3 regions of the Clostridium sp. LBM24168 genome follow, and region 3 is predicted to be linked to each of the others. Evidence: riboswitches for the same ligand, from Rfam matches in the RefSeq annotation. Region 3 holds a riboswitch; each other region holds the start of a gene.
The links. Region 3 has a riboswitch for S-adenosylmethionine ahead of cysC (adenylyl-sulfate kinase). Riboswitches for the same ligand answer to the same signal wherever they lie in the genome.
Positions count from the first base shown of each region.

Region 1: it holds a riboswitch for S-adenosylmethionine, as region 3 does, so the genes downstream of both, metK (methionine adenosyltransferase) here and cysC (adenylyl-sulfate kinase) in region 3, are expected to answer to the same signal.
Region 2: it holds a riboswitch for S-adenosylmethionine, as region 3 does, so the genes downstream of both, ACSVC9_RS13235 (O-acetylhomoserine aminocarboxypropyltransferase/cysteine synthase family protein) here and cysC (adenylyl-sulfate kinase) in region 3, are expected to answer to the same signal.

Region 1 covers NZ_CP196861.1:3,123,314-3,133,758, forward strand. The annotation lists gene ACSVC9_RS15560 (F0F1 ATP synthase subunit epsilon) at 1-20, shown strand, start outside; gene ACSVC9_RS15565 (hypothetical protein) at 214-972, shown strand; gene murA (UDP-N-acetylglucosamine 1-carboxyvinyltransferase) at 1,030-2,289, shown strand; gene spoIID (stage II sporulation protein D) at 2,399-3,409, shown strand; gene ACSVC9_RS15580 (peptidoglycan DD-metalloendopeptidase family protein) at 3,497-4,213, shown strand; gene spoIIID (sporulation transcriptional regulator SpoIIID) at 4,322-4,576, shown strand; gene mreB (rod shape-determining protein MreB) at 4,677-5,705, shown strand; gene yyaC (spore protease YyaC) at 5,707-6,252, opposite strand; tRNA gene ACSVC9_RS15600 (tRNA-Thr) at 6,542-6,617, shown strand; tRNA gene ACSVC9_RS15605 (tRNA-Tyr) at 6,623-6,707, shown strand; tRNA gene ACSVC9_RS15610 (tRNA-Val) at 6,713-6,788, shown strand; tRNA gene ACSVC9_RS15615 (tRNA-Thr) at 6,808-6,883, shown strand; tRNA gene ACSVC9_RS15620 (tRNA-Tyr) at 6,891-6,975, shown strand; SAM riboswitch class I at 7,016-7,114, shown strand; gene metK (methionine adenosyltransferase) at 7,184-8,359, shown strand; gene recD2 (SF1B family DNA helicase RecD2) at 8,444-10,445, shown strand, end outside.
Region 2 covers NZ_CP196861.1:2,670,483-2,680,927, forward strand. The annotation lists gene ACSVC9_RS13220 (PAS domain-containing protein) at 1-306, opposite strand, end outside; gene ACSVC9_RS13225 (MaoC/PaaZ C-terminal domain-containing protein) at 964-1,854, shown strand; partial or broken gene ACSVC9_RS13230 (GntP family permease) at 1,894-3,289, shown strand; gene ACSVC9_RS13235 (O-acetylhomoserine aminocarboxypropyltransferase/cysteine synthase family protein) at 3,548-4,831, opposite strand; SAM riboswitch class I at 5,060-5,165, opposite strand; partial or broken gene ACSVC9_RS13240 (PTS glucitol/sorbitol transporter subunit IIA) at 5,392-5,748, opposite strand; gene nifH (nitrogenase iron protein) at 6,168-6,995, shown strand; gene anfD (nitrogenase iron-iron protein, alpha chain) at 7,029-8,621, shown strand; gene anfG (Fe-only nitrogenase subunit delta) at 8,637-8,987, shown strand; gene anfK (Fe-only nitrogenase subunit beta) at 9,005-10,390, shown strand.
Region 3 covers NZ_CP196861.1:835,855-846,299, forward strand. The annotation lists gene carA (glutamine-hydrolyzing carbamoyl-phosphate synthase small subunit) at 1-1,025, shown strand, start outside; gene carB (carbamoyl-phosphate synthase (glutamine-hydrolyzing) large subunit) at 1,044-4,232, shown strand; SAM riboswitch class I at 4,573-4,682, shown strand; gene cysC (adenylyl-sulfate kinase) at 4,806-5,399, shown strand; gene ACSVC9_RS04070 (adenylyl-sulfate reductase subunit alpha) at 5,410-7,101, shown strand; gene ACSVC9_RS04075 (4Fe-4S dicluster domain-containing protein) at 7,085-7,399, shown strand; gene cysD (sulfate adenylyltransferase subunit CysD) at 7,421-8,221, shown strand; gene ACSVC9_RS04085 (GTP-binding protein) at 8,274-10,106, shown strand; gene ACSVC9_RS04090 (Spo0E family sporulation regulatory protein-aspartic acid phosphatase) at 10,171-10,341, opposite strand.

The sequences.
Region 1 (10,445 bases), 890 kb from region 3:
CTAGGATTAATTTAAAATAAGTATGGAGATTAGCTCCATGCTTATTTTTTTTGACTAAAATAAACTCACAATTCAGCTGGATTAATTATATATTGGTAGTGGGTATATTTATATTTTATGTCTGACAATTGAATTTTATGATAAAAATGTTTTCTAAATGAATATTTATATATATTCTGTCCATAATTTTAAACAGAATAAGGGGGGAAAATTATGAACAGAAAAAATATCTTTTCAATCGTCTTATGTATAATATGTATACTATCTTTGTCATTCAGATCTTTAGCCTATAGAATTGATACTCAAGAAAAAAGCGCATCTGGCAAAATCCTTTCCCAAAGTAATGGAGTTTTCTCTCAGAATAAACTGGATGTTTTTTATGAAATGCTTAAGGCTGTTCATGGAGAAACAGTAGAATATGGTATTACAGCTCAATTTGATAGTTTTCAGCCAGGAGAAGAAGCTATAAAGGAATTATTTTATAAACTAAATAGTATTGCTAAATTAAATAAAAGTTATTCTCGTAATGGAGAAAATTATCTTATAGAATTTTATGGGAATTCACTTAATGGATATATAGAAAGTACTTTATATGGTGATCACAATATCATAAAGATAGACATAATAAAAAAGGACAGTAGATATAGGCTTAGTGAGCTTAAAAATAATATTAGTTCTATATTACAAAATACACCAACAAAAATTAGGTATTTTGAGTATATAAAGGCAAAAGTAGAAAATAATAATATAGACAATTGTTATGAAAAAGCAACGGGAGTTTTAAAAAACATTGGGGACAATGATATAAGAACCGGAACTTTAGAAAATGGATATACTGCTACTACGTATACGGGTCAATATGAAAGTATTTACAGTAATGGAGAGCCTATTGATTTCAATTTTGCTATTGTTAGGTATACTACCGGTACTTATATAATAATGGGAACACCAGAAATTATGGAAACATATTGATGGCATATTAGTAAACACATAAAAAACATACAGAAATTATAGAATGGAGGACAATCAATGAGTAAGATAGTAGTTAGGGGAGGAAATAAACTTCATGGAGAAATAGATATTAGTTCAGCTAAAAATTCTGTATTGCCCATTATAGCAGCCTGTATACTAAGTGGTGATAAGTGCATAGTAGATGATGTGCCAATGCTTGAAGATGTATTTGTAATAAGTGATATATTGATGAGTATTGGAGCAAAAATAAATATAGATAGAAATTTGAATAAGATAATAGTAGATACCTCAAATATTAGTGACTTGATGCCGACTAGCGATTTAGTAAAAAAGATGCGAGCCTCATTTTTAATAATGGGTCCTATGTTGTCTAGATTTGGACATTTTAAATTATCGCTTCCTGGCGGTTGCAATATTGGAACAAGGCCTATAGATCTACATCTTAAAGGACTTAGTGCACTTGGTGCTGAAGTAAGCGTAGGACATGGATATGTTGAAGCAAGAACTGATAAACTTATGGGAAATAACATATATCTGGATTTTCCTTCTGTTGGTGCTACTGAAAATATAATGATGGCAGCTGTAATGGCTGAAGGGGAAACTATAATAGAAAATGCCGCAGAAGAGCCTGAAATAGGTGATCTTGGTAAATTCTTAAATAATATGGGAGCTAATATAATAGGGGCTGGTACTGATACAATTCATATATTAGGAGTTAAAAATTTAAAAGGAACTACCCATAGACCTATAAGTGACAGAATAGAATGTGGTACCTTTATGATTGCAGCTGCAATAACCAGGAGTAAAATTAAAATAAATGGAGTTAATTTAGAGTATATAAAGCCTATAATTGCTAAATTAACTGAGGCTGGAATATATATTAAACCTGAAGGAGACAGTATAATTGTAAATGGTAATAGAGAACTCAGACCCATAGATGTAAAAACCATGCCTTATCCTGGATTCCCGACAGATATGCAATCGCAGATGACAGGACTTTTGTGCACCGTACAGGGAACGAGCATTATAACAGAAACTATTTTTGAGAACAGATTCATGCATGCTGTTGAGATGAAAAGAATGGGTGCTAATATAAAAATAGATGGAAGAAGTGCTGTCGTTGAAGGAGTTCCAAGGCTTACGGGAGCAGAAGTGAAAGCTACGGATTTAAGGGCAGGAGCTGCATTGATACTTTGTGGGCTTTCTGCAGAGGGTGAAACAGAAGTATCAGATATATATCATGTAGATAGAGGATATGTGAATATTGAAAAGAAGCTTAAAATACTTGGTGCAGACATTGAAAGGATAGAAAATTAGATATTTGTATTTAGGAATATTATCATTAGTATTTTCATAATTATATTGTATATAAAATTAAGATGAAAACCTGCAGTAGTACTGCAGGTATAATTATGAGAGGAGTCTAATGAAGAAAAATATCTTTTTTATATTAAAAAACATATCAATACTAATGCTTATGTGTACATGCTTTATAATTGTACTTTCTTTGGTTGTAGGTGGTTCTAAAGGAAATCCAATAAACCCGGAACAACTAGTTTTTAAAAACAAGCAGGAAGAAAAAATAAAGGTATATATAACTAAAGAAAAAAAGATAGAAGAAATCCCTATAGAAGATTATGTTGTGGGAGTGGTATCTGGAGAAATGCCTGCGGAATTCTCTATAGAGGCTCTCAAGGCGCAGGCCGTGGCAGCCAGGACCTTTGCATTAGCACATATGGAACAGTACGGAGGGAAAAAATATAAGGGCAGTACAGGGGCGGATGTATGTGACACGGCACAGTGTCAGGTTTTTATGTCAAAAGAGGAAAGAATGAGTAAGTGGCCTGATAAAGATAGAAATATGTACTGGAATAAAATAACTGATGCAGTAAGTTCCACGGGAGGAGAGATTTTAACTTATAAAGGTAAGTTGGTTATGGAACCATATTATTTTGCTATAAGTGGAGGAAGAACGGAGAGTGCACTTGCGGTATTTAATGATGATATAGGATATTTAAAGAGTGTAGAAAGTCCTGGGGAAGAAAGGGCTAAAAAGTATGAAACCCGTAAGGATATACTTAAAAGAGAATTTATAAAAATAGTGAATTCCAATTATAAAACTGCTCAGCTTTCAGTTCCCAATTTGGAAACTGCAGTCAGTATAAAGAGCAGAAATGAGGGTGGAACTGTAAAAGAGATCAAGCTTGGAGGGGTTACTGTATCAGGAATAAAATTCAGGGCGCTTATGGGACTTAATTCATCTAATTTTAGTATAAGTTTCAAGGATGGCATAGTCAGTATTAAATGTCTCGGATATGGTCATGATGTTGGAATGAGTCAGTGGGGTGCAGATGCCATGGCCAAAAAGGGGAAAAATTATAAAGATATATTATATCATTATTATGATGGAGTAAAAGTATGTAAAATTGGTAGTTAATTGAACTACCAATTTTTTTTATGGAAAATTAATAAAATATGTATTTTTTGTCATTGTCTGGACAAACTACAAAAAGGAGGTGTTGATATGGATAAAAAAATTGTTAAAAAACCATTTAATTTTATAAAGAAGGAGGGCTTTTATATAATTTTATTCATCTGCTTATGTATTGCGGCTACTGCTGCTATTTTGACAATTAAGAATAGCAAGGATCAAAAAGTACAGGAAAATAAGCCGGCTGTATCACAGCAGGCCAAAATTGATAAAACTGCTAAAGTGGAGAATAAACATGATAATGCTCTTCAAGTTAAAAAGAATGAGGGTACAGAAAGTAAGACAAATAGTACTTCTGGAAAAGAAGAAGTATCAAAAGGAGTATCGAATTCGATTAGTACGTCTTTTCAAAAACCTGTTGAAGGAAATATAGCGAGGGGATTTTCAGAAAATCCTGTATATTGGGATTCTACTGGAACCTATAGACCTAATCTAGGCTATGATATACAGGTTCCAATTGGGAAACCGGTTTTTGCTGCTATGGATGGAAAAGTGGAGGAGATAAGTAACAATACTCAAGACGGAGTTGAAGTCATTGTAAATCATCAGAATGGTTTGAAAACAGTATATTCAAACCTAAACGCTAATTTAAAGGTTTCTAAAGGTCAAAATGTATCAAAAGGAACAGTGATAGGTGTTGTAGGAAATACCACACTTAGATCTGCTTATGAAAAATATGGTGATCACCTTCATTTTGCTGTCTTAAAGGGAAATGAATTTGTTGATCCGGGAAAATATATAAAATATTAAAGTTTAGCCATTTCTTCATATTAAAATGTGGAAATGGCTAAAAGAAAGTGAATTAGATGTAAGTATAAATATTATTAGCTGCGGACTAAATAAAGGAGTTGATAACAGTTGAAGGATTATATAGAGGAAAGAGTTTTAGAAGTAGCTAAATATATAATAGGATCTAAAGCTACAATAAGAAAAACAGCAAAGGTTTTTGGGGTCAGTAAAAGTACTATACATAAGGATATGACAGAAAGACTGCCCAAAATAAATCCTCAAATTGCTAAACAGGCTAAAATGATATTAGATTATAATAAGGCTGAAAGACATATAAGAGGTGGCAATGCCACTAAAATGAAATATAAAGCTATTGAAGGTTAAAAACACTCCTATTATAATTATATATAATATGGTAAACTTAATACGAATAGATAATTTTAGCTGCTAATGAAAAGCAAGGGAGAGTAGGAGTGAAAAAGGAATGTTTTTTAGTATAGGAACGGACATGGGAATTGATTTAGGGACGGCTACAGTACTTGTTTATATTAAGGGAAAGGGTGTAGTATTGAAAGAACCATCGGTAGTGGCAATAGATAAGAATCAGAACAGGGTACTTGCTGTGGGTGAAGAAGCATGGCAGATGATTGGAAGGACTCCAGGTAATATTGTTGCTATACGTCCTATGAAAGATGGAGTTATCTCTGATTATGATGTAACGGAAAAAATGTTGAAATATTTTATAGGGAAAGCTTGTGGACGTAAAAGGACTACGCCGAGAGTTGTAGTTTGTGTACCTTGTGAGGCCACAGAAGTTGAAAAAAGAGCTGTAATTGATGCAGCACAGAATGCCGGTGCAAAGAAAGTATTTTTGATTGAAGAGCCTTTAGCGGCAGCTATAGGTGCAGGTATTGATATAACAAAGCCTGAGGGAAATATGGTAATCGATATAGGTGGAGGAACTACAGACGTAGCTGTTATTTCTTTGGGGGGAATTGTAGTAAGATCTTCTATTAAAATTGCGGGAGATAAATTTGATGAGTCTATAATTAAGTTTATAAGAAAAGAGCATAAATTGATGATAGGTGAAAGAACTGCAGAAGAATTGAAGATAAACATAGGTTCAGCTTTTGAATCTGATGATGATATTGGAATGGAGATAAGAGGAAGGGACTTGATTACGGGCCTCCCAAAAAATATAGCAGTATCCTCTGATGAAATGAGAGAGGCATTGAAGGATACTATAAATGCTATAGGGGATACGACTCATGCGGTACTTGAAAAAACTCCTCCGGAGTTAGCTGCTGATATTGCAGATAAGGGAATTATTATGACCGGGGGAGGATCACTTCTACATGGTTTAGATAATTTAATACAGCAAGTTACAAATGTACCTGTATGTGTAGCAGATGATGCAGTATCCTGCGTTGCTCTTGGGACTGGCAAGGTATTGGAATATCTAGATAAAATGGAACTTACTTTCAGCGGAGATGATATAACGCTGATTGATTAAATTATTTATTTTCAGTGCTGTCATTGAAATATAGATAGTATGCATGAATTAGTGAATTAACTATTACTTCTGACATAGATAGAATTAGATTTAATCTTATATTGTTTGAGTTGCTGAAGATATTTTTACTTGTATTTGAATCCACTATACCAATTATCGAAGTCTCTCCTACATTTGGTAAGGATTTCCCCACTCCTTTTCCTGGATGAATTGGAAAATCTCTTACTTGTATTTCACCTATATTATTTACATCACCAAGACACGCATCTACACCTATTATATTGCATTTCTTGTGATGCAATGTGATATGTTTTAATTTGCTGTCAATATTAAGGGCATGTATTGGTTCTTGTATTGTACCATAAACAGGGAGAGGAAAGTGTTTATATGTAAGTAATGTACCTACTAAAGGGCCAAGACAATCACCTATATATCTATCTGTGCCAATACAAACTATGATTGTATTTTTATCGATATGATCTCTTAGAAAATGTGCTAATTTGTAATATGCCAGGGGAGTTTTATAGTTGACTTTTACTTTGTTCAAAATATTCACCTCTTTAAATTGTGCTTTATTTCATTTCATAAGATGTACATATGCAACTGTTTGAAACGTCATATATAATTTATATGAAGGCCTGAAGAAAATTAGAATAAGTAATATGTTGAGTAGAAATTGTGAAAATGTGATTTAAAGAGAAATATAAAGAAATATGAAGAAAAAACAATTTAAACACTAGAATATAATACAAAATAAAATTTGAAAAAGAGATATTTAAACGGTATACTAACATACGTCAATGCGTAATGTTGATTGTAAATGAATTACATAATAAGCTGACATAGCTCAGCTGGTAGAGCAACTGACTTGTAATCAGTAGGTCGTGGGTTCGATGCCTACTGTCAGCACCAAAAGTGGAGGAATTCCCGAGTGGCTAAAGGGGGCAGACTGTAAATCTGTTGTCATTGACTTCGATGGTTCGAATCCATCTTCCTCCACCAATTTCGGGCGCATAGCTCAGCTGGGAGAGCATCTGCCTTACAAGCAGAGGGTCACAGGTTCGAGCCCTGTTGTGCCCACCATGTATAAAATAATGAATAAGCTGGCATAGCTCAGCTGGTAGAGCAACTGACTTGTAATCAGTAGGTCGTGGGTTCGATGCCTACTGCCAGCACCAAAAATATGGAGGAATTCCCGAGTGGCTAAAGGGGGCAGACTGTAAATCTGTTGTCATTGACTTCGATGGTTCGAATCCATCTTCCTCCACCATAAAAACACTATTAGGTGTTTTTTATTTTATAATTTGAAACTCTTATCAAGAGAGGTGGAGGGAAAGGGCCCTTTGAAACCCGGCAACCGGTAATTATACTAAGGTGCCAATTCCTGCAGTTGTTCTGCAAGATAAGGGAGTTGATAAAGCTTATTAACCTCTTTTTATTAAGAGGTTTTTTATTTTATATAGATGGAGGTAAAAGAGATGAAAAAGTTGTTCACTTCTGAGTCAGTTACAGAAGGGCATCCAGATAAAATGTGTGATCAAATTTCAGATGCTATACTTGATGCAATAATGGCGCAGGATCCTGATGGAAGAGTAGCTTGTGAGACTATAACTACAACAGGAATGATTCTGGTTATGGGTGAAATATCAACTAATTGCTATGTGGATATTCCTAAAATAGTTAGAAATACTGTAAGAGAGATAGGCTATACTAGGGCAAAATACGGTTTTGACTGTGATACTTGTTCGGTAATATCTTCAATAGACGAACAGTCGTCAGATATAGCCATGGGAGTAAATGAAGCTTTTGAAGCTAAATCTGGTGAAATGGACAAGGAAGATGCTATAGGCGCAGGAGATCAGGGAATGATGTTTGGCTTTGCTACAAATGAAACTCCAGAATATATGCCGCTTCCAATAAGTATGGCACATAAACTTGCAAAAAGATTAGCAGCTGTTAGAAAAGATGGTACCCTTTCTTATTTAAGACCAGATGGGAAGACACAGGTTACAGTAGAATATGAAAATGATAAACCGATCAGAATAGATACTGTAGTCATATCATCACAGCATGATCCACGTGTAAGTCAGGAGCAGATAAACAGAGATATAATAGAGAATGTCATAAAACCGGTGATACCATCGAAATTTTTAGATGATAATACAAGGTATTTTATAAATCCTACAGGAAGATTTGTAGTTGGAGGTCCACAGGGAGATTCTGGACTTACAGGAAGAAAAATAATAGTTGATACTTATGGTGGATATGGAAGACATGGTGGTGGCGCATTTTCTGGAAAAGATCCGACTAAAGTTGATAGATCAGCTGCTTATGCAGCAAGATGGGTTGCAAAGAATCTTGTGGCAGCAGGTTTGGCTAATAAACTGGAAATACAGCTGGCTTATGCTATAGGAGTTGCAAAACCAGTATCTATAACAGTAGATACTTTTGGTACTGGAAAAATTTCAGAAGATAGAATAGTGGATATAGTAAATAGAGTATTTGATTTGAGACCTGGAGCTATAATAAGGTATTTGGATTTGAGAAGACCTATATATAGACAGGTAGCAGCATATGGACATTTTGGAAGAACAGACATAGATGTACCATGGGAAAAACTCAATAAAGTGGATGAAATAAAAAAGTACTTATAAATAAAGGCACGCATCTAAAATGATGCGTGCCTAATGTGTTATAATTAATTTATGGATATAATTTTTTAAAAGTAGGGAGATTTTATGCAGGAAATACAGGGTGTTATAGATGATGTAGTATTTCAAAATGAGGATAATGGATATGTAGTTGCCAAGTTGAAAAATAAGAGTGGTATTACTACGGTAGTAGGAAATATACCTTTTATTATGGAAGGACAGAACTTGAAGTTTATAGGTGAATGGGTAACACATCCGCAGTTTGGAAAGCAATTTAAGATTAAATACTCTGAAGAAATAGTACCAGATACTACGATTGGAATTGAAAGATACTTATCGTCTGGAGCCATATCTGGCATAGGACCTGTTACTGCAAGGAAAATAGTAGATAAATTTGGAGATAAGACTCTGGATGTAATGGATAATCATATTGAGAGGTTAAGGGAAATAGATGGAATTGGAAAAAAAAAGATAAACCTGATATGTGAATCTTATTCAAAACAAAGTGAAGTTAGGAGCATAATGGTATTTTTACAGACTTATGGGATAGGTGCAAATCAGTGTGTGAAAATACATAAAAGATTCGGTGCAGATTCTATAAATATAGTAAAAGAAAATCCATATGTTCTTACAGATGAAATATCTGGAATAGGATTTAAAATAGCTGACAGAATAGCCAGAAGCCTTGGAATAGAAGCAAATTCACCTTTTAGAATACAAAGTGGAATAAAATACATAGTGAGCAGATTTTGTAATTTTGGCAATACATACATGCCTCTTGAAAAGGTTATACAGGAAGCGGAAAGTGTACTTAATGTGACGAGAGAAGAAATAGAGGAGAACATATATGATAGTTCACTTAAAGGAAAACTTAAATTAGAGAAATCAAAAGATGAAGTTTGTGTATTTTTGCCTATTTACTATTATTGCGAGCTCAGTGTAACTAAAAAAATTTTATATGTGCAATTTAATAAGTATGATGAAATAGATATGGATATAGAAAAGGAAATTGCAAGGTTTGAATCTGACAATAATATAAAATTTGCAAAATCCCAAAAAGAGGCAATAAGGGGAGCATTTCAAAATGGGGTAGAGATAATAACAGGGGGACCAGGTACAGGAAAAACTACCATAATAAATTGTATAACCGACATATTTGAAAAATTAAATATGAAGGTTCTTATGGCGGCACCTACAGGAAGAGCTGCGAAGAGAATGTCTGAATCTACAGGTAGAGAATCAAAAACTATACACAGACTTCTTGAAATGGGTGTACCTAGTGATGAGGAAACATTGTTTTTTTCGAAAAGTGAAGAGACACCTCTTGAATGTGACGTAGTTATTATAGATGAAGCCTCTATGATAGATATAATGCTTATGAACAATTTGCTGAAGGCAATATCTATTGGAACGAGAATCATAATAGTGGGTGATGCGGATCAGCTTCCTTCGGTAGGACCCGGGAATGTACTTAGGGATTTTATAGACAGCAAATGTATTAAGGTAATAAGGTTGAAGGAAATATTTAGACAATCAAAGGAAAGTATGATAATAGTTAATGCACATAGGATAAACTCCGGAGAAATGCCTTTTATAAATAAAAAAGATAAAGATTTCTATTTTATAAGGTGTACAGATCCAAATAAAATGTTAAATACTTTAATTGAATTAGTAGATACAAGACTACCTAAATTTAATAAATCATGGAATAAATTAAATAATATACAGGTAGTTTCTCCTATGAGAAAAGGAATTCTGGGAGTTTCCAACCTCAATAAAAAGCTGCAGAATATATTAAATCCTGAAAGTATTGATAGAAGACAAAGGGAATTTAGGGGTACAATTTTTAGAGTAGGGGATAAAGTTATGCAGACAAAAAATAATTATTCTCTAAATTGGACGCTGATTTCAGATAAAGAGGAGAAGGGACTTGGAATATTCAATGGTGATGTTGGATATATAGAAGATATAGACAATGAAAATAATAATATAACTGTAATATTTGATGATGACAAAAAAGTTGTATATGATAATATATATTTGGATGAACTTGAACTTGCATATGCAATAACCATACATAAAAGTCAAG
Region 2 (10,445 bases), 1.3 Mb from region 3:
ACAAAAACGATTACCTACACAATATGTTTCATTTTCATCTCGCGTTTCACCTTTAGAATATGGTTGCATATATACTCTCTCGCTTCCATCACCCTGATAGCATTGGTTTAAAACATCATACATAGAAGTAGTAGAAATTACTTCTCCGATTGGCTTACCTATCACATCTTCTTGTTTTCTTGCAAGAAAATTGCAGTATTGCTCATTAATATCAGTAATAATACCTTTATCATCAACTACTATAAAACCATCTTCAGACTTTTTTAATAATTGTTTAAAAAATAATTTATATTTATGATCAGTCATTATATTTACTCCCCTTCCTCACAAATAATAATTCACAATATATAAATGATTAGATTCTTTTAGTTTGCTAGATAACAATAATTATAAAGTCATCACTTTATGATATGATATTTTTGCTAAAATCCAAAAATATCAGTAAAGGATGACTAGATTATGATTACATCATTAAATATTGGCAATAAAAATATTTTCTATAAATCTGTAACAATTAGATTTGATTCTTCAGTAATTTGAAAGAAGATGAAATATACTGGTTAAAAATTCACACAGTACCTTATCATAATCGTTAACAAAAGATAAGCTAGTTATATTTATTAAAATAATATTTTAAATGCTATCTATTTATTTTAGTAATAACTATAATCTAATTTTACTTATATAAATTACAGTTGTCAATAAATATAATTTATACTATTTTAATCCATAATATGAAAAATGTATGATAAAAAAGCAATAAAAATATTATTGGAAAAAAACACACACATTTTAATTTATGACACAAGAATACCTCTATCTAAATACATTTGTAAGCAAAAAATAAATGTAAAACAAGAACCCTAATACAAATTTTATATATTATAAATAGTTTTTATAATTGGCATGATCTTTGCTCTATATTTAAGTAAAAATATTATATTTTAAGAAAGGAAGAAAATTATGGGAAAAATTAATTTTAATCTGGAAGAAATGTTAGTTGGTAAAAAAATGGAGCCTCGTTATATGGAATATAGTTGGCGTGATATTGCTCTATATGCATTAGCTGTAGGTGCCCATAGAGATGATCTAATTTACACATATGAGAAGTGTCTTAAGGCTATTCCAACTTATGGTACTGTTCCTTACTGGGGAACGCAGAATGTTAGACCATATCAGTGGATGCCGCTTCCTGCTTCTATGCTTGCTGAAGAAATCATAAAACCAAGCATTTCATTTTTAAACATGGATCATGAAATTATCATGCATCGCCCTATCGATCCTATTAAAGGAACTTTCCAATATCAAGATGTAATCACAGACGTATATGACCGTGGTAAGGATAAAGGTGCAGTAGTAAAAACAAAGCTAGATATTCGTGACGAAGCTGGTAATCTAGTGTGTACTAATTATTCTACAACATTTTTTCACGAAGCTGGAGGATTTGGTGGAAAACCTATGTTAAGCAGTTCAGTAAAAATGCCATATAGAAATCCCGATTATGAAGTTGATGATTATATAAGTCCTGTTCAGAATTTACTATACCGTCTGACTGGTGATACAAATTTAGTTCACGTCGATCCCAAATATGCACAGAAAATGGGTTTCCCAACATCCTTTGTACAGGGATTATGCTCTTTTGGATTCTCATGCCGAATGGCTATTTCTGTACTTTGTCCCGATGAACCTGATCGCATGACACGTATGACAGCACAGATGAGAAATGTACTTTATCCAGATACACCGGTTAAGCTGCTTATTTGGAAAATTGGAGCAGGTATTGCATATTTTCGTTTTATAGACGTAAAGAGCGGCAAACCGATTCTTGACCGTGGTGTATTTGAGTGGAAATAAAATTATCAAAAAGTTATTTATATTATGGAGGTTTTTAAAATGGCAGTTTTAGGAATTTTATTGAGTTTAGGTCTGTTGATTTTCATGGCCTACAAGGGTTACTCGGTTATTTTATTTGCCCCTATCTTTGCACTGTTGGCAGCTATTTTCTCTGGATTTTCTATAATGCCGACATACACGGAAATATTTCTTCCGAACCTGGCAAACTATGTGAAAAACTTTTTCCCATTCTTCCTGCTGGGTGCTGTATTTGGAAAAGTTATGGAGCAATCCGGTGCGGCAAAGTCTATTGCTGAATTTATTATAGAAAAACTAGGGGAAAAAAATGCAATGTTTTCTGTTGCCATGTCTACAGCCATACTTACTTATGGCGGCGTAAGCACATTTGTCGTAGCTTTTGCGGTATATCCATTTGCAGCTTCCATTTTTAAACAGGCTAATATTCCAAAACGTCTCATTCCCGTAACAATCGGTTTAGGGTGTTTAACTTTTACTATGGATGCTCTTCCAGGAACTCCGCAAATTCAAAATTCCATTCCAATGAAATTTTTTAACACAGATCTTTACTCTGCACCTGTATTTGGTATACTGGGAAGTATAATTTTACTTGTCGGCGGACTGACTTATATAGAATGGAGAAGGCGTTCACTTAAAGCAGTGGGAGAAGGTTACGGTACAAATCACATTAATGAACCCGTTAATGTATCAGATGAAAACTTGCCAAGCCCTGCTCTGGCAATACTCCCATTAGTTACAGTACTTGTATTATCCCTGGTTTTACAGAAATTAATTTTTCCCCACTGGGATATTGCTTCATGGGTAACCCAAGCACCTTACAATATTGATAAAAATAGTGTCATTGGTTCAATGAACAACTGGGCACTTATTATCTCACTCGTAGTAGGCGTCATTATGGCCTTACTTATTAACCCAAAAGCTTTAAAAGGTAATGTGAGTCAGGGTCTCAGTGCCGGTGCAATTGGTTCTCTATTGGCAGTTATGAATACAGCTTCTGAAGTTGGTTATGGCAATGTTATAAAAACACTTCCGGGTTTCAGCGGTATAGCCAATGCTTTAATAAACATAAACCCTAATGGTACTCCATTATTATCTGAAGCAGTTACTGTAAACGTTATGGCCGGAGTTACCGGATCAGCCTCCGGTGGAATGAGTATTGCACTTGATATGTTCCATACAAAATATCTAGATTGGGCTGCAAATACCGGTATATCTCCTGAATTACTCCACCGTGTTGCCGCTATGGCTGCAAGGAGGAATGGATACATTACCCCACAACGGTGCAGTAATCACCCTTTTGGCTATTACAGGTCTAACACACAAGCAATCATATAAGGATATATTCGTCCTGACCATGTTTAAAACAGCAACCTGTTTCTTTCTTGTATTTTTACAGAGTATATTCCACTTTATATAATTCCCTATATAATAACGAGCAAAATATAGTTAATACGGGAATATCCTGAATTCAGAATAATTACAATCTTTTCGGAAGGATATTCCTGCATAATTTCTTTTATAAATTTGAGAAACACTTTTGAATCCTTTTATTTCTATGTGAAATTATTATAGAAAAGAAATCACTTCTAAAAATATAAAAAGTCAAGTTTCTTCGACATTAACTATATAATATTGAAGAAACTTAACTTTCACATTCTCTATTAGTTATATCCTATCAAATTTTAGCAAGTGCCTGATCCAAATCATATATAATATCGTCAATACTCTCTACACCTATTGAAAGTCTTATAAGATCTGGAGTTATTCCAGCAGCTCTTTGTTGTTCCTCATTTAACTCAGCATGTGTAGTACTAGAAGGATGTATTACAAGAGATTTTGCATCTGCTACATTTGCAAGCAATGAAAATAATTTAACACTATTTATAAATTTCTTTCCTGCTTCAAGTCCTCCCTTTATTCCAAATGTAAATATGGAACCTGCACCTTTTGGAAGATATTTCTTTGCCAAATCGTGATATGGACTACTTTCAAGTTCAGGATAGTTTACCCATGAAACTTTTGGATGCTTACTTAAAAATTCAACTACCTTTCTTGTATTTTCTACATGCCTTTCCACCCTAAGTGAAAGTGATTCCAATCCTAAGAGAAAATAAAATGCACTCTGCGGGCTTAATGTTGCTCCCGTATTTCTAAGAAGCTGAACCCTAGCTTTTAAAGCAAAGGCAATTGGTCCCTGATCTGCATAAACAAGTCCATTATAACTTTCATCTGGTGTAGTAAAATCAGGAAATTTTCCACTTGCTGCCCAGTCAAATTTTCCCCCATCTACTATAACTCCACCAATAGTTGTCCCATGTCCACCAATGAATTTTGTTGCTGAATGCACAACTACATCTGCACCATATTCTATTGGTCTTACAAGATATGGAGTACCAAAAGTATTATCTATTATAAGTGGTATCTTATTCTCATGAGCTATATTTGCTACAGCTTCTATATCCAATACATTAATCTTTGGATTTCCTAATGTCTCAGCATAAACTGCCTTTGTCCTATCTGTAATAGCCCTTCTAATATTTTCAGGATCATCAGGATCAACAAATGTTACATCGATTCCTAATTTCTTTAATGTTACTGAAAATAATTCATATGTGCCACCATAAAGTGTACTAGCAGAAACTATATTATCTCCTGAATTTGCCACATTTAATATTGAATACAGTATTGCCGCCAACCCTGATGAGGTTGCAAGTCCTGCACTTCCTCCTTCAAGTGCTGCTATTCTCTGTTCAAATACATCTTCTGTTGGATTCATTATTCTAGCATAAACATTGCCTGGTTTTTTCAACTGAAAAAAATCTGCTGCCTCATCTGCATTTTTAAAAACAAAAGATGTAGTCTGATAAATTGGAACTGCCCTTGCTCCTGTTGTTGGATCTGGAACCTGTCCTGCATGTACCTGTAATGTTTCAAACCCTAATTTTCTCTCTTCACTCATTCTTATCTCTCCTCACATTTATATAGTAAAATTATTCTTTTTTATTCTTTTTTGATTCATTATTATAATTATTGTGACTATTATGATTATTCACAACAGCAGCATTTACACATTAACTTCACTACAATCACTTCCAATCCAAATTTAATATTATATTATGCCTTTCTATTAATTAGCTAAATAAAAAACTTCCTACAAGAAACTGTGGGAAGTTATAATCCTTGACGTTTCTCATCTCTCAGGTATTACCTGCTGGAATTAGCACCGTTGAACAAAAATTCATTCAGGTTGCCGGGCATCATAGGGCCAGTCCCTCTGCCTCTCTTGATAAGAAGTTAAATATTCAATTAATTTATATATACTATATAATCTTTTTATTGGTTTGTCAATAGCAAAATTAAAAATTTCTATCCCTAAATATATTGAAAGCTTAAATTATTCTATTTTTATAATTACTTCAGCCTTGATAAAAATACTGCCTATGGCTCTTTCATCAAGAACAAGCATCTCGCTTTCCTTAGTTTTACAGATAAATTTTTTAATAGATAATACATAAATAGTTACTTTGAAAATACTATAATGCCACCAATATTTATTTTAGGTGAAGTAGAGCCTTTTAATGCAATCTGTCCTGGTAAATCCACGTCGTTTCCTGAAAATTCAAGCGTACAATGTCCCATTTATTTCAGAGTATGCATAGCTTCATCTCCTATGCAAGTTATAGTATAAACTTCGTTCCCAAATATAAGTTTATCACCTACAACTATATCTTCTTTAAAATTCTCGATAGTATGAAATATGGAAATTTCAGCCGGTCCTGCCGGAGCATTATTATTAAATATAACAAGACTATTACATGCCTCCAGCAGTTCAAATGCAGAATCACCTATTCCAATAACTTTAGATTTATATTTCATAATAAATATTCCTCCCCAGCATAAAAATTTATATAGCAATAAAAACCTTTTCACAACTTATAAAAGCTTTGTTCTTCAACATAATCATAACACGTACCTTATATGTCCTCATAAATAATATTAGGATAAATATCAATTTGAGTAATATGTGCTGAAATTAAACTCTTTGTATAAATCAATTCCATTTTATTATGTTTTGTACAAAATATTTATAAAATCTTATACGTAGTCAAAGATATTCATGTATAAAATATAATCTTTCCTTGAATAATCATCAATAAATTAAACTTATTTTTTATAAATTAATAAAAAATAGCCATAATATATTGACAATTATTAAACTCTACAATATAATCAAATGAAACAATATAAAACATAACATTCTGGAAAATATTTTGGAAATTAAGGAGGTATTTAAAATGACAAGAAAAATTGCATTTTATGGAAAGGGCGGTATAGGTAAATCAACTACCCAGCAGAACACCGCAGCAGCAATGGCACATTTCTACAATAAAAAAATATTCATACATGGATGTGATCCAAAAGCCGATTCAACACGTATGATTCTAGGTGGAATGAGCCAGAAAACATTAATGGACATGCTTCGTGACGAAGGTGAAGAAAAAATTACAGCCGAAACAATTGTAAAGACAGGATACGGTGATATCAAATGCGTAGAATCAGGCGGTCCTGAACCAGGCGTAGGCTGTGCAGGTCGTGGTGTAATAACAGCAATTGATCTTATGGAAAAAAATGGTGCATATACTGAAGATCTGGATTTCGTATTTTTCGATGTACTTGGTGACGTTGTATGCGGTGGATTTGCAATGCCGCTTCGTGATGGTAAGGCACAGGAAGTGTATATTGTTGCTTCTGGTGAAATGATGGCAATATATGCTGCAAACAACATCTGTAAAGGCCTTGTTAAATATGCAAACAGGAGCGGTGTACGTCTCGGCGGAATCATATGCAACAGCCGTAATGTAGACAGGGAAAGAGAATTCTTGGAAGAATTTACCTCGGCAATCAATACACAGCTTATTCATTTCATGCCGCGTGATAATATCGTACAAAAAGCAGAATTCAATAAAAAAACAGTTATCGAATTTGATGACAAATGCAATCAGTCAAAAGAGTATGGAGAACTTGCACGCAAAATTATAGAAAATAAAATGTTCACCATTCCTACGCCTCTTGAAATGCCACAGCTTGAAGCCATGGTCGTGAAATACGGTATCGGCGATTAAGAAAATATATCAAAATAAGGGGAGGAATTAATTATGCCATATCATTTGTTTAAATGCAGTGAATGTATTCCAGACAGGAAACAGCATGTAGTTGAAAAAGGAAAAGATGAAAAATTGACAGATGCACTTCCACTCGGATATTTGAACACAATTCCAGGCACTCTTTCAGAAAGAGGCTGCGTATATTGCGGTGCAAAACATGTTATAGGCACTCCGATGAAGGATGTAATTCACATGAGTCACGGACCTATAGGCTGCACTTACGATACCTGGCAGACCAAACGTTATATAAGTGACAATGACAATTTCCAGATCAAATATACTTTTGCTACAGATGTAAAAGAAAAAAATATAGTATTTGGAGCTACAAAATTGCTGAAGGAAAATATTATTGAAGCTTTCAAGGCATTTCCAAAAATAAAGAGAATGACTATTTACCAAACCTGCGGTACCGCTCTTATAGGAGACGATATAGAGGCTGTTGCAAAAGAGGTAATGAATGAAATGCCGGACGTGGATATATTCGTGTGCAATGCTCCCGGTTTCGCCGGTCCAAGCCAGTCTGGAGGCCATCACAAAATAAATATAGCATGGGTTAACAACAAAGTAGGTACTCATGAACCTAAAATAACCAGTGACTATACAATAAACTATGTAGGTGAATACAATATCCAGGGTGATCAGGAGGTTATGCAGGACTATTTCAAGAGAATGGGAATACAGGTGCTTTCAACCTTTACAGGTAATGGTTCCTATGACGACTTAAGGGGCATGCATCTAGCAAAACTGAATGTACTTGAATGTGCACGTTCTGCCGAATATATCTGCAACGAATTGAGAAAGCAGTATGGAATTCCGCGTATGGATATAGACGGATTTGGATTTGGACCATTGTCTGCATCACTAAAGAAAATCGGACTGTTTTTTGGAATTGAAGACAGAGCCCAAGCCATAATAGATGAAGAAACTGCCAGATGGAAACCTGAACTTGACTGGTACAAGGAACGTCTAAAAGGCAAAAAGGTGTGCCTGTGGCCGGGTGGATCAAAGCTATGGCACTGGGCACATGTAATACATGAAGAAATGGGAGTTGAAGTTGTTTCCGTATATACAAAATTCGGTCATCAGGGTGATATGGAAAAGGGTATATCAAGATGCGACTGTCAGGGAGCGCTTGCCATAGATGACCCTAATGAGCTTGAATCTCTTGAAGCTATGAAAACACTTAAACCTGATGTAATCTTTACAGGCAAAAGGCCGGGTGAATATGCAAAGAAAATTGGTGTTCCGTATATAAACGCACATGCATACCATAATGGTCCATATAAGGGATTTGAAGGATGGGTCAGATTTGCGCGTGATATATACGATGCAATTTATTCACCGGTTCATCAGCTTGCATTTGTAGATATAACAAGAGATGAAATACCTGAAGAGAGAAGGTTTATAACTGCAAAGATGAAATCCGATGAAAATCTGAGCCAGGAAATAACAGCTTCATCAACGCTTAGAGAGTATACCGGAGAATATGATAGTGTTTCTTCACTGCGAAATAAAACAGATGATGATTATCCTTATTTAAAGGAACAAAAAGAAAAGCGCAAAGAAGTCAGCAGGGCATTATAGTGGAGGTGTATGTCTGTGGAAAATGATATGAAAGACAAGGTAGATCAGCTTACAAATTATATAATGAAGAATTGTCTCTGGCAGTTTAACTCACGTGCCTGGGACAGAGAAAATCAAAATGAAGGCATACTTACAAGAACCATGCAGCTCTTATGCGGTGAACCAGTTGAAAAAGAAACACCGGCTGGAAGGTATTACTGGTCTGAAGCTGTATATCTGGCAGAAGTTTATAAAAGCAGATATGAATGGATAAATGATATGAGCAAAGAAGAAATCAAGGTACTTATGAAGAAGCTGAGGGACAATATAGATTATCTGACTATTACAGGGTCATTGAATGAAGAACTTAAAGATCCGCTATATTAAGAGAGGAGGCATAAAACATGTCTTGTGAAGTAAAAGAAAAGGAACGCCAGGGTATTATAAATCCCATATTTACATGTCAGCCCGCTGGAGCGCAATATGTCAGTATAGGAATAAAGGATTGTATCGGACTGGTTCACGGCGGTCAGGGATGCTGTATGTTTGTAAGACTTATATTTTCCCAGCATTTCAAGGAGAGTTTCGAACTTGCTTCCTCATCACTGCACGAGGATGCCGCAATATTTGGTGGCCTTGGCCGTGTTGAGCAGGGTGTTGACGTTCTTCTGATGAGGTATCCAAATTTAAAGGTAATACCAATAATAACAACCTGTTCCACAGAAGTTATAGGTGATGATATAGATGGCGTTATAACAAAATTGAATAAAGGCCTCCTGAAGGAAAAATATGCAGGAAGGGAAGTTCATCTTGTTCCAATCCATACTCCAAGTTTCAAAGGAAGCATGATAAGCGGATATGATGTAGCCGTAGAAGCCTTTTTAAAGGCTTTTGCAAAAAAAGATAAACCAAACGAAAAAATAAATTTAATTACCGGATGGGCAAATCCCGGAGATGTAAAGGAACTGAAGCACATTCTGAAAGAAATGGATATAGATGCCACAGTTCTGTTTGAAATCGAAAAATTTGATGCACCACTCCTTCCCGAAGATCATGCAGAACCTCGTGGAGAAACTACAATTGAAGATTTAAAAGATACTGCAAATGCAATTGGTACAATTGCACTCAACAAATATGAAGGCGGAAAAGCAGCTGAATACCTTGAAAATGAATTTGATGTGCCGGCCGTTATAGGACCAACGCCCATTGGAATCCGCAACACAGATATATTTTTGAAGAGATTGAACAAAATGACCGGAAAACCAATCCCAAAATCGCTGGCTTATGAGCGCGGCGTTGCCATTGATGCGCTGACAGATCTTACTCACATGTTCTTTGCAGGCAAAAGGGTAGCCATCTTTGGAAATCCTGACCTTGTAATCGGACTTGCAGAATTCTGCATGGATCTCGAGATGAAACCTGTTCTTCTTCTTCTCGGAGATGACAACCAGGGTTACACCAAAGATCCTCGCATAAAGGAACTTCAGGAAAACACCGACTTCGATATGGAAATAATTTTAAATGCAGATTTGTTTGAACTTGAAGACAGAATAAAGAAAGGACTCAAGCTCGATTTAATAATGGGTCATTCAAAGGGCAGATTTGTAGCAATGGACAATAAAATTCCCATGTTAAGGGTGGGATTCCCTGTATTTGACAGGGCCGGCTATTACAGACATCCTAAAGTTGGCTATAACGGTGCAATATGGCTTGCTGAAGAGATGGCAAATATAATGTTCACTGATATGGAATACAAACACAAAAAAGATTGGCTACTTGCCATGTGGTAATATTTTTACCACAGTTCCATTCTGCCAGAATCAATGACATATTGATTCTGGCAAA
Region 3 (10,445 bases):
AAGCCATAGGGGAAAAAGGCATAACAGTAGGTGAACTGGTATTTAATACTTCAATGACGGGATATCAAGAAATACTTACAGATCCATCTTATTCTGGACAGATAATAAACATGTGCTATCCATATATAGGGAATTATGGGATTGACCATAATGTAAGCCAGTCTAATAAAATTCAAGCAAAAGGAATAGTAGTGAAAAATTGTTATAATGATACTTCCCACTATTTATGTAAAGACAACTTTGAAAATTTTCTTTTGAAAAATAATGTAGTTGGAATAAGTGGTGTAGATACGAGAAGTGTTACTAAAAAAATAAGATCCAGGGGAACTATGAAATGTGTAATCTGCAGTGAGAATGAATCGATTTATGGAATAAGGAAGGTACTAGATTCGTATAGCTACAAGAATTTAGTAGAGCAGGTAAGCATAAAGAACATAAAGCATATAGAGGGTGATGGCTCAAGAGTAGCAGTATTAGATTTTGGAGTTAAAAAAAATATGATAAGGGATTTAATGAAAAGAAAGTGTGATATAACTATTTTCCCATATAATACTCGATATGACGAGATAATGAGCATAAATCCAGACGGAATACTGCTTTCTAATGGACCCGGAGATCCTAAGGATATGATGGATATCATACCAAATATAAAAGCCATAGTAAACAGCGGAATACCGGTATTTGGAATATGCTTTGGACATCAATTATTATGTCTTGCCCTGGGTGGAGATACCTATAAAATGAAATTTGGTCATAGAGGTGGAAACCATGGAGTATATGATGCAGATATGGATAAAGCCTTTATAACTTCTCAAAATCACGGATATGCAGTCAGAGAAAGCAGTTTGAATAAAGATGAAATTGTAGTAACTCATATTAATTTAAATGATAATAGTGTTGAGGGTATAAAACATAAAAGATTACCAGTATTTTCAGTTCAATTTCATCCTGAGGGATGTCCGGGACCAACAGATACAGCATATTTATTTGATAAATTTTTAAAGTATATGACTTTAGTAAAATAAACGAGGAGAAGTGATAAAATGCCATTGCGAAAGAGCTTGAAAAAAGTTTTGATTATAGGTTCAGGACCTATAATAATAGGTCAAGCTGCGGAATTTGATTATTCGGGGACACAGGCTTGTGAGGCCATTAAAAGTGAAGGTATAGAAACTGTACTTATAAATAGTAACCCGGCTACTATAATGACAGACAAGAATATTGCTGACAGAACTTATATAGAGCCTCTTACTGTTGAAGCAGTAGAGGAAGTGATTAAAAAGGAAAGCCCAGATGGGATTCTTGCTGGATTTGGAGGACAAACAGCTTTAAACCTTGCCATGGAACTTGAAAAAGTTGGAGTACTCAAAAAATATAATGTTGAATTGCTGGGAATAAAGATTCAATCTATAAAAAATGCCGAGGATAGGGAAAGCTTTAAGAATCTTATGGAATTTATAGATGAACCTATAGCACTTGGAACAATTGCCACAAGTATAAACCAATGTATAGAGTTCCTAGATAAGGTGAATTTTCCAATAATAATAAGACCGGCTTATACCCTAGGTGGTACAGGCGGTGGTATTGCAGTTAATTATGCAGAGTACATCGAAATATGCGAAAATGGACTTGAGGAGAGTCCTATAAATCAAATTTTACTTGAGCAGAGCTTGTCGGGATGGAAAGAGCTTGAATATGAAATTATGAGGGATAAAAAAGACAACTGCATGGTAGTATGTAATATGGAAAATATAGATCCTGTTGGAATACACACAGGAGACAGTATAGTTGTCGCACCTTCCCAGACTTTGACTGACAAAGAGTATCAGATGCTTAGAAGATCTGCTGTAAAGATAATAAGAACATTGAAAATAGAAGGCGGCTGTAATATCCAATTTGCACTAGATCCTGAAAGCAGTAATTATAAAGTAATAGAAGTAAATCCAAGAGTAAGCAGATCTAGTGCGCTTGCATCTAAAGCTGCAGGGTATCCTATAGCTAAAATTGCTGCTAAAATTGCACTTGGCTATACTTTAGATGAACTTAAAAACTATGTAACAGGGAATTCCAGTGCATTGTTTGAACCAGCACTTGATTATTGTGTGGTTAAAATACCTAAATGGCCCTTTGATAAATTTAAAAGTGCAGATAGGGGACTAAAAACACAGATGAAAGCTACAGGGGAAGTCATGTCAATAGATAGGAATTTTGAGAGTGCACTTTTAAAAGCTGTAATAAGTCTTGAAGGAAAAATAATAGGACTAAAGCTGGACAAATTGACAGAAATTAGTAGAGATGAAATAGTTAGAAAAATAGAAATGCAGGATGATGAAAGGCTTTTTGCCGTGGCAGAGGCTCTTAGAAAAAGGATGAGCATTGAAGAACTTCATGATATAACTAAGATAGATAAGTGGTTCATACGTGGGATAAAGAATATAGTGGATATGGAAGATGAATTGATAAAAAATGTTCCCAATGTGGATGTAATACATAAGGCAGAAGTCATGGGATTTACAGATGAGTATATTTGCAAATTGATTGGCATGAGATTAGATGATTTGAAAAAACTAAGGGAAATAAACGGTATAAGGTCAGTTTATAAAATGGTAGATACTTGCAGTGGAGAATTTGAAGCAAAAACCTCATATTATTATTCCTGTTACGATCTTGAAAGTGATAATGTTGTTTCAAATAATAAAAAAGTATTGGTAATAGGATCTGGACCTATAAGGATTGGACAGGGAATAGAATTTGACTATTGTTGTGTCAATGGAGTATGGGCGATAAAAGAGGCTGGACTTGAAGCCATCATTATAAATAATAATCCAGAGACAGTAAGTACAGACTTTGACACTTCTGATAAACTGTATTTTGATCCGCTTTATATAGATGATGTTATGAATGTAATAAATGAAGAAGAAATAGATGGAGTTGTGGTACAGTTTGGAGGACAAACTGCATTGAATTTAGCTAAGAAATTAAATGATAGGGGAGTAAATCTACTGGGAACTTCTTTTGAATCTATAGATTTAGCGGAGGACAGGGAAAAATTTAGAGTTCTCCTTAAAAAATTAGGTATAAGTTCTCCAATAGGAGGATCTGTGACAAGTTTGGAAGAAGCTGATATATTGGTAAAAGAGATAGGGTATCCAGTTATCGTAAGACCATCCTATGTAATAGGAGGAAGAGCTATGAAAGTTGTTTATAATGATGAAGAACTTTCAAAATATCTCAAAGATGCGGTAAATTTATCCAAGGAATATCCTGTACTCGTGGATAAATATATAATTGGAAAAGAAATTGAAGTGGATGCTATATCTGATGGAAAAGATCTCATAATTCCAGGTATAATGGAGCATGTAGAGAAGACAGGAGTTCATTCAGGAGACAGTATAGCCATTTATCCTGCGTCTGATTTGCAAGAAGAAGTGCTGGAAAAGATAGAGGAGTATACTGCTAAAATAGCAAGGGAACTAAATGTCAAAGGACTTCTGAATGTTCAATATGCCTTTGATGGACAAAAAGTGTATGTTATAGAAGTAAATCCGAGAGCATCAAGAACAGTCCCTATTTTAAGCAAAGTGACTGATATACCTATGGTGAAAATAGCTGTAGATGTCATGCTTGGAAAGAAAATAAAGGATTTTGGATATAGACAGGACGAATATAGAAATAGTAAAATGATAGCAGTTAAAATGCCTGTATTTTCAAATAAGAAATTGCCTGAGGTTGATGTGGCACTTGGACCTGAGATGAAATCCACAGGGGAAGTGCTTGGAGTTGATTTTGACAGGAATAAAGCTATATACAAGGCATTTAGGGCAGCAGGAATAGATGTATATTTAAAAGGTAACCTGTATATATCAGTAAATGACAGAGATAAAGAAGAAGCGATTCCCATAATCGAAAAATATAAGTCACTTGGATTTAACATTTTTGCTTCATCAGGAACCTATAAATTCTTGATCGACAGTGGAATAGAATGTGAAAGATTGGCTATACAGGATGCTGTAGGGAAACTAAGAGAAAAGAAGATAGATATAGTTATCAACACTCCTACTATTGGATATAAAAGTGGAACGCCTGGTTTTGAGCTTAGACGTGCGGCGCTTGCTCATGATAGGGTTTTATTTACATGTTTGAATACGGCGGATGTATATATTTTGTGTATAAAAATAGAAAATAACGGTGAAAAAGTGGAATATAGATCCATGGAGGAGTATTTAAGATGAAGAACATGTAGTTATTTCTTGACAAAATATAATTAAGAAAGTATAATAAATTCAATGTAATAGGAAGATAAAAAGCTATGATTAAGATAAGTATATTATGAAGTCTTAAAGAGATGGATCTCACAGCTGAGAGAGATCCTAAGAGGAAGTAATGGAAATGCACTTATGAGTTCTTGAATTGAAATTAGTAGGTTTAGGCGGGGATGTACGTTAAAACGTTAAGGATATAAGTTATTGTATATTTGCATAATGTAATTATATAATAAACAGAGTGGAACCGTGGAAGTAACTTCTGCCTCTGTAAAGAGGCAGAAGTGTTTTTTCACTAAAATTAAATGTATTCTTATCAAGAGAGGTGGAGGGACTGGCCCAATGAAACCCGACAACCGGCATTCTCATGTGAATGCAGCGGTGTTAATTCCTACGGAATAATTTTCTGAGAGATAAGAAAAGTGGCAAGGTATTGAATGACCATTTTTCTTACAAAAGAAAAATGGTCATAATTTTTACTTTGGAATTTAATACTGTGCAGCTTTATATTGATAAATTATCGTGGATAGTGGGGGGATTTTATTGGACAAAAAATCAACTAATATAGTCTGGCATAAAACTTTTGTAAATAGAGAGCTTAGGGAAAAACTTCTGAATCAGAAAGGAACTGTAATATGGTTTACAGGACTTTCTGGTTCGGGAAAATCAACTATAGCTTCTCAATTGGAAGTTAAATTATATAATATGGGTAAGCTTACCTATATCCTGGATGGCGACAATATAAGGTATGGATTAAGCTCTAATCTTGGGTTCACTAAAAAAGATAGATCTGAAAATATAAGGAGAATATCGGAGGTTTGTAAGCTATTTGCAGATGTCGGAATTATCACAATTGCAACATTTGTATCACCATTCAAGTGTGACAGGGATAAAGTCAGAAGTATGCTTGGCAAGGATTTTATAGAAGTATATGTGGATTGTCCACTTGAAGTTTGTGAGGGAAGGGATCCTAAAGGAATATATAAAAAAGCAAGAGATGGAGAGATAAAAGATTTTACTGGGATAGATTCTCCCTATGAAATACCAGATAACCCCGAAATTATTTTATCAACTTATAAAAGTAGTATAGAACAATGTGTTGATAAAATACTGGATTATTTGTTTTATAAAGGATAGGAGTGATTGAATGAAACTGGTACCTGAAAAGTTGACTGCCGATGTTTTGATAATAGGTGGTGGTACTGCAGGATGTTTTGCAGCAATTAGGGCGGCAAGAACGCATCCTGCGGTAAATGTTCTAATTGCGGAGAAGGCAAATATAAAAAGGAGTGGATGTCTTGCAGCAGGTATTAATGCACTCAATGCATATATAAATGATGGTGAGACACCAGAGAGTTTTGTAGATTATGTGAAGAGCGAGTTCAGTGGCGTCATAAGAGAGGATTTAGTATATACAATAGCAAGGAAACTTAATGATGTAACTTTGGAGATTGAAAAAATGGGGCTCCCTATTTTGAAGGATTCCAGTGGAAAATATATAAAAAGAGGAAAAAGAAGTATAAAAATAAATGGGGAGAATATTAAACCAATACTTGCAACTGTAGTTAAAAAATACAGTAATATAAATGTATTGAATGGAACAAATGTTATAGATTATATAAAGAAAAATGGAAGAGTTATAGGAGCCTATGCATTTTCTATATATGGAGAAAAGTTTTATGCAATTTATGCCAAAGCTGTCATATGTGCAGCAGGTGGGGCGTCAGGATTATATAAACCTAATAACCCTAATTTTTCTAGACATAAAATGTGGTATTCTCCTTTTAACACCGGGTCAGGTTATGCCATGGGTATAAGGGCCGGTGCTGAAATGACTAGCTTTGAAATGAGATTTATCGCTTTAAGATGTAAAGATACTATAGCACCTACTGGAACTATAGCACAAGGAGTAGGAGCGGTTCAGATAAATGGCAGGGGAATTGAGTATGTTAAGAGCTACGGGAAGCCAACGACCATAAACAGATTATATGCTACGGTAATGGAAAATAAAAATGGAAATGGTCCATGTTTTTTGAAGACCAATGATATTACCAAAATGGAAGAAAGTAATTTAATTAAGGCTTATTTAAATATGTCACCTTCACAGGCACTTAAATGGATAGACAGTAAAAGAATGCCATCTGAAGAGAATGTTGAAATTGAAGGAACCGAGCCTTATGTGGTAGGTGGGCATGCAGCTAGTGGATACTGGGTTGATACAAAGAGAGCATCTACCTTGAAAGGACTATATTGTGCAGGAGATGTAAGCGGAGGGAGTCCAAAAAAATATGCCACTGGATGTTTTGCAGAGGGAGAAATATCAGCAGATTCTGCACTAGAGTACATTAAAAATATAAATATGGATTATCTTGATGACATATATATAAAAGCTAAACTGGATGAAATAAATAAATTTTTCAATAACAAAAGAGGTTTATATAGTGTTGACCAAATAGAAGAAGCTATGCAGAAGACAATGGATGAATATGCAGGAGGTATATCGCAAAATTATAGTTATAATTCTCAAAAGCTTGATATAGCTCAAAAGAGAATAGATGAACTGTTTGAAATCAGCAGGGATCTGAAAGCAGATAATTGCCATGAACTCCTGTTTATATATGAACTTATTGATAGGCTTTATGTGTGCAAAGTGCTTATAGGGCATTTAAAAGCAAGGCATGAAACACGATGGAGGTGTTATGAAGAAAACTCAGATTTTCCTGAAAGAGATGATGAAAATTGGATTAAATATGTTAATTCGGTATATAAAGATGGAAAAGTAAGTATCATGTTTAGGAATATAGTGAAAAAGGAGAATATATATGAGCATAAAAATTGACAAAGATAGATGTATAGGATGTTTCAAGTGTATATATATATGCCCTGGGAGCTTGATATACAGTGATGTCGATGAAAAAGCATATATAAAATACGAAAAAAATTGCTGGGGATGTACTGCATGTATTAAGGAATGCCAAATGGGAGCGATTAAATATTATCTTGGTGCAGATATAGGGGGAAATGGTTCTTGTTTATATACAAGTCAAAATGGCAATGAGCTGGAATGGCATATAATAAACAGAGATAATCATGAGACTATTATAGTTACAAATAGAAAAGAATCAAATAAATACTAATATCTAGGAGGAATATTATAAATGGATCATTTAGACAGATTGGAATCTGAAAGTATATATATTTTTAGAGAAGCATATAAAAAACTCGGAAAACTTGGAATGTTATGGTCAATAGGAAAAGATTCTACAGTCATGCTGTGGCTTGCTCAAAAAGCGTTTTTCGGGAATTGTCCCTTCCCACTTATACATGTGGATACTACATTTAAGATTCCTGAAATGATAAAATTCAGAGACAGGGTGGCTAAAAAATACAATTTAAATCTCATAGTCCATACGAATACACAGGCATTGAAAGATGGGATGGGACCTGAAAAGGGAAGACTTGTATGTTGTAAGGCATTGAAAACTGAAGGCCTACAGCAGGTAGTGGATGAATATAGGTTTGAAGGGCTTATAGTTGGAATAAGAAGAGATGAAGAGGGCTCTCGTTCCAAAGAAAGAGTATTTAGTGAAAGAAATTCAGAATCCAAATGGGATTACACAGATCAGCCGCCTGAACTGTGGGATCAATTTAAGACTGATTTTAAAAAGGGAAATCATATAAGAGTACATCCAATTATAAACTGGACAGAACTTGATATATGGGAATATATAAGAAGAGAAAATATTCCTGTAGTTAGCCTGTATTTTGCGAAAAATGGGAAGAGATATAGAAGTTTAGGTTGTGCTCCATGTACTAATCCAATTGAGTCAAATGCCACTACATTGGACGATATAATAGAAGAACTAAAAAATACTAATGAAACCGAAAGGTCTGGAAGGGCTCAAGATAAGGCTGATGCGCATGCACTTGAGAAACTTAGAAAAGACGGATATATGTAAACAATATAAAGTTCACAATTAACAATTTAAATATAGAAAGGATTTAGATCGGATGGCAAAAGATAGAGAAAATTTAAATATAGTAGTCGTTGGACATGTAGATCATGGGAAATCGACATTAATAGGAAGATTGCTTTACGATACAGGTTCATTACCAGATGGTGAAATTGAAAAAGTAAAGAAGATATCCGAAGAAAACGGAAAAAAGTTTGAATATGCCTATTTGCTTGATGCTTTTGAAGAGGAACAGAAACAAGGTATAACTATAGATATAACTATGTTGCAGTTCTTTACACAAAGAAGAGATTATGTAATTATAGATGCTCCTGGGCATAAAGAGTTTTTAAAAAATATGATATCAGGTGCAGCTAGTGCTGAAGCCGCTATTTTAGTTATAGATGCCAAAGAGGGAGTACAAGAACAGTCAAAAAGGCATGGATATATATTATCCCTTCTAGGTATTAAAAAAGTATTTGTAGCCATAAATAAAATGGATTTGGTGGATTATTCGGAGGAGAGATTTAATGAAGTAGAAAGGGAATTCAATGAATTTTTGAATAATATAAATATATATCCAGAAAGATATATACCAATTTCAGCTTCTAATGGAGACAATATAGCAAATAGATCTGATAAAATGCCTTGGTATAATGGAGAAAATATTCTGGAGAGTATGGATAGTATAGAAAAAGATAGAGGGATAGAAGAGAAAGAACTTAGATTCCCTATTCAGGATGTATATAAATTTGACAGCAGGAGGATTATAGCTGGCAGAATTGAATCCGGTACACTTAAAACTGGAGATGAAATTGTGATTTATCCTTCTGGAAAAACTACAAAAGTAAAATCAATTGAGGCATGGCAGGATAGAGATAGAAAGGATGTTGTAACTGCTGGAATGTCTGTAGGAATTACTGTTGAAGATGAATTTTATAATAAAAGAGGTGAATTTATATGCCATAGAGAGCATCCTGTTACTGTTGGAAATGTCTTTAATGCCAATGTATTCTGGCTTGGTGAGAATAATTTGGTAAAAGATAAAACCTATAAATTGAAAATTGAAACTCAAGAGGAAGAATTCAATATAATATCCATAAATAAAATAATCGATGCTGCTACATTGAATAGCAGTGATGAACGTAATTTTATAAAGAAAAATGATGTTGCTGAAGTCACAATAAAGACAAAAGAACCAATTTGCTTTGACAAGTTCAGCGAGCTACAATCTACTGGAAGGTTTGTAATAGTAGATGGTTACGATATAAGCGGTGGTGGAATTATTTCGGCTGTTGAAGATTCACTTAAAAGAGAGATAAAAGATATTAGAAGCAAGAATATATCTATAAGGAAAAGACTTGTATCACGAAGTGACAGAGAGAAAAGTATGGGACAAGAAGGTAAGGTTATATGGCTTACTGGCCTACCGGGATGTGGAAAAAATGAGATAGCTGTGAAACTTGAGAAAAGAATCATGGATCTTGGTAAAAAGGTATATTATCTTGATTCATCGCATCTGAGGTTTGGGCTCAGTTCGGATTTAACATTTGAGCCTGGGGATGCACATGAACAGACGAGAAGAATTGCAGAAGTAGCAAATTTATTTGTGGACAGTGGAATGATAACTATAGTAACATCTGTAAGCAGATTTAAGTCAGACAGGCAATATGCCAAAAACATAATTGGAGAAAAAAATTATGTTGAAATATTTGTAGATGCAAATAATGATATATGTAAAAAGAGAAACCCTTCTGTATTTAATGAAGACGGCGATTCTGTATTTGAATACGAAAGATCTGATTATCCGGTTATAACGCTTTATATAGACAAAGCTGATTTCAATTCCGATATAAAAATTAAAAACATAGTGAATATGCTTGGATATTGACAAATACAGCTTTTAAAGTTAAATAGGTTTTAGTTAATAAGCAGTTATATGCACATATAACTGCTTATTTTGGATTATTGTTTTCTATGGATTTTCCTTTTAAGTTTTCCTGATAAAATTCAAGTATAACTTCATCCAGTTCTTTGCTTGATTTTAGTATATCACTATAATCAGCATTTTTAGAAATCAATAGATGTAAATAATCTCTTAATTTACTAATTTCCTCAATATTCATAAAGAACACTCCAATATTATAGGTATATCTAGTTTTATCAGTATATACTGTTATAGTCCTAGCACTGATATATTAATAATTACAATTTTACACAATATATAGGC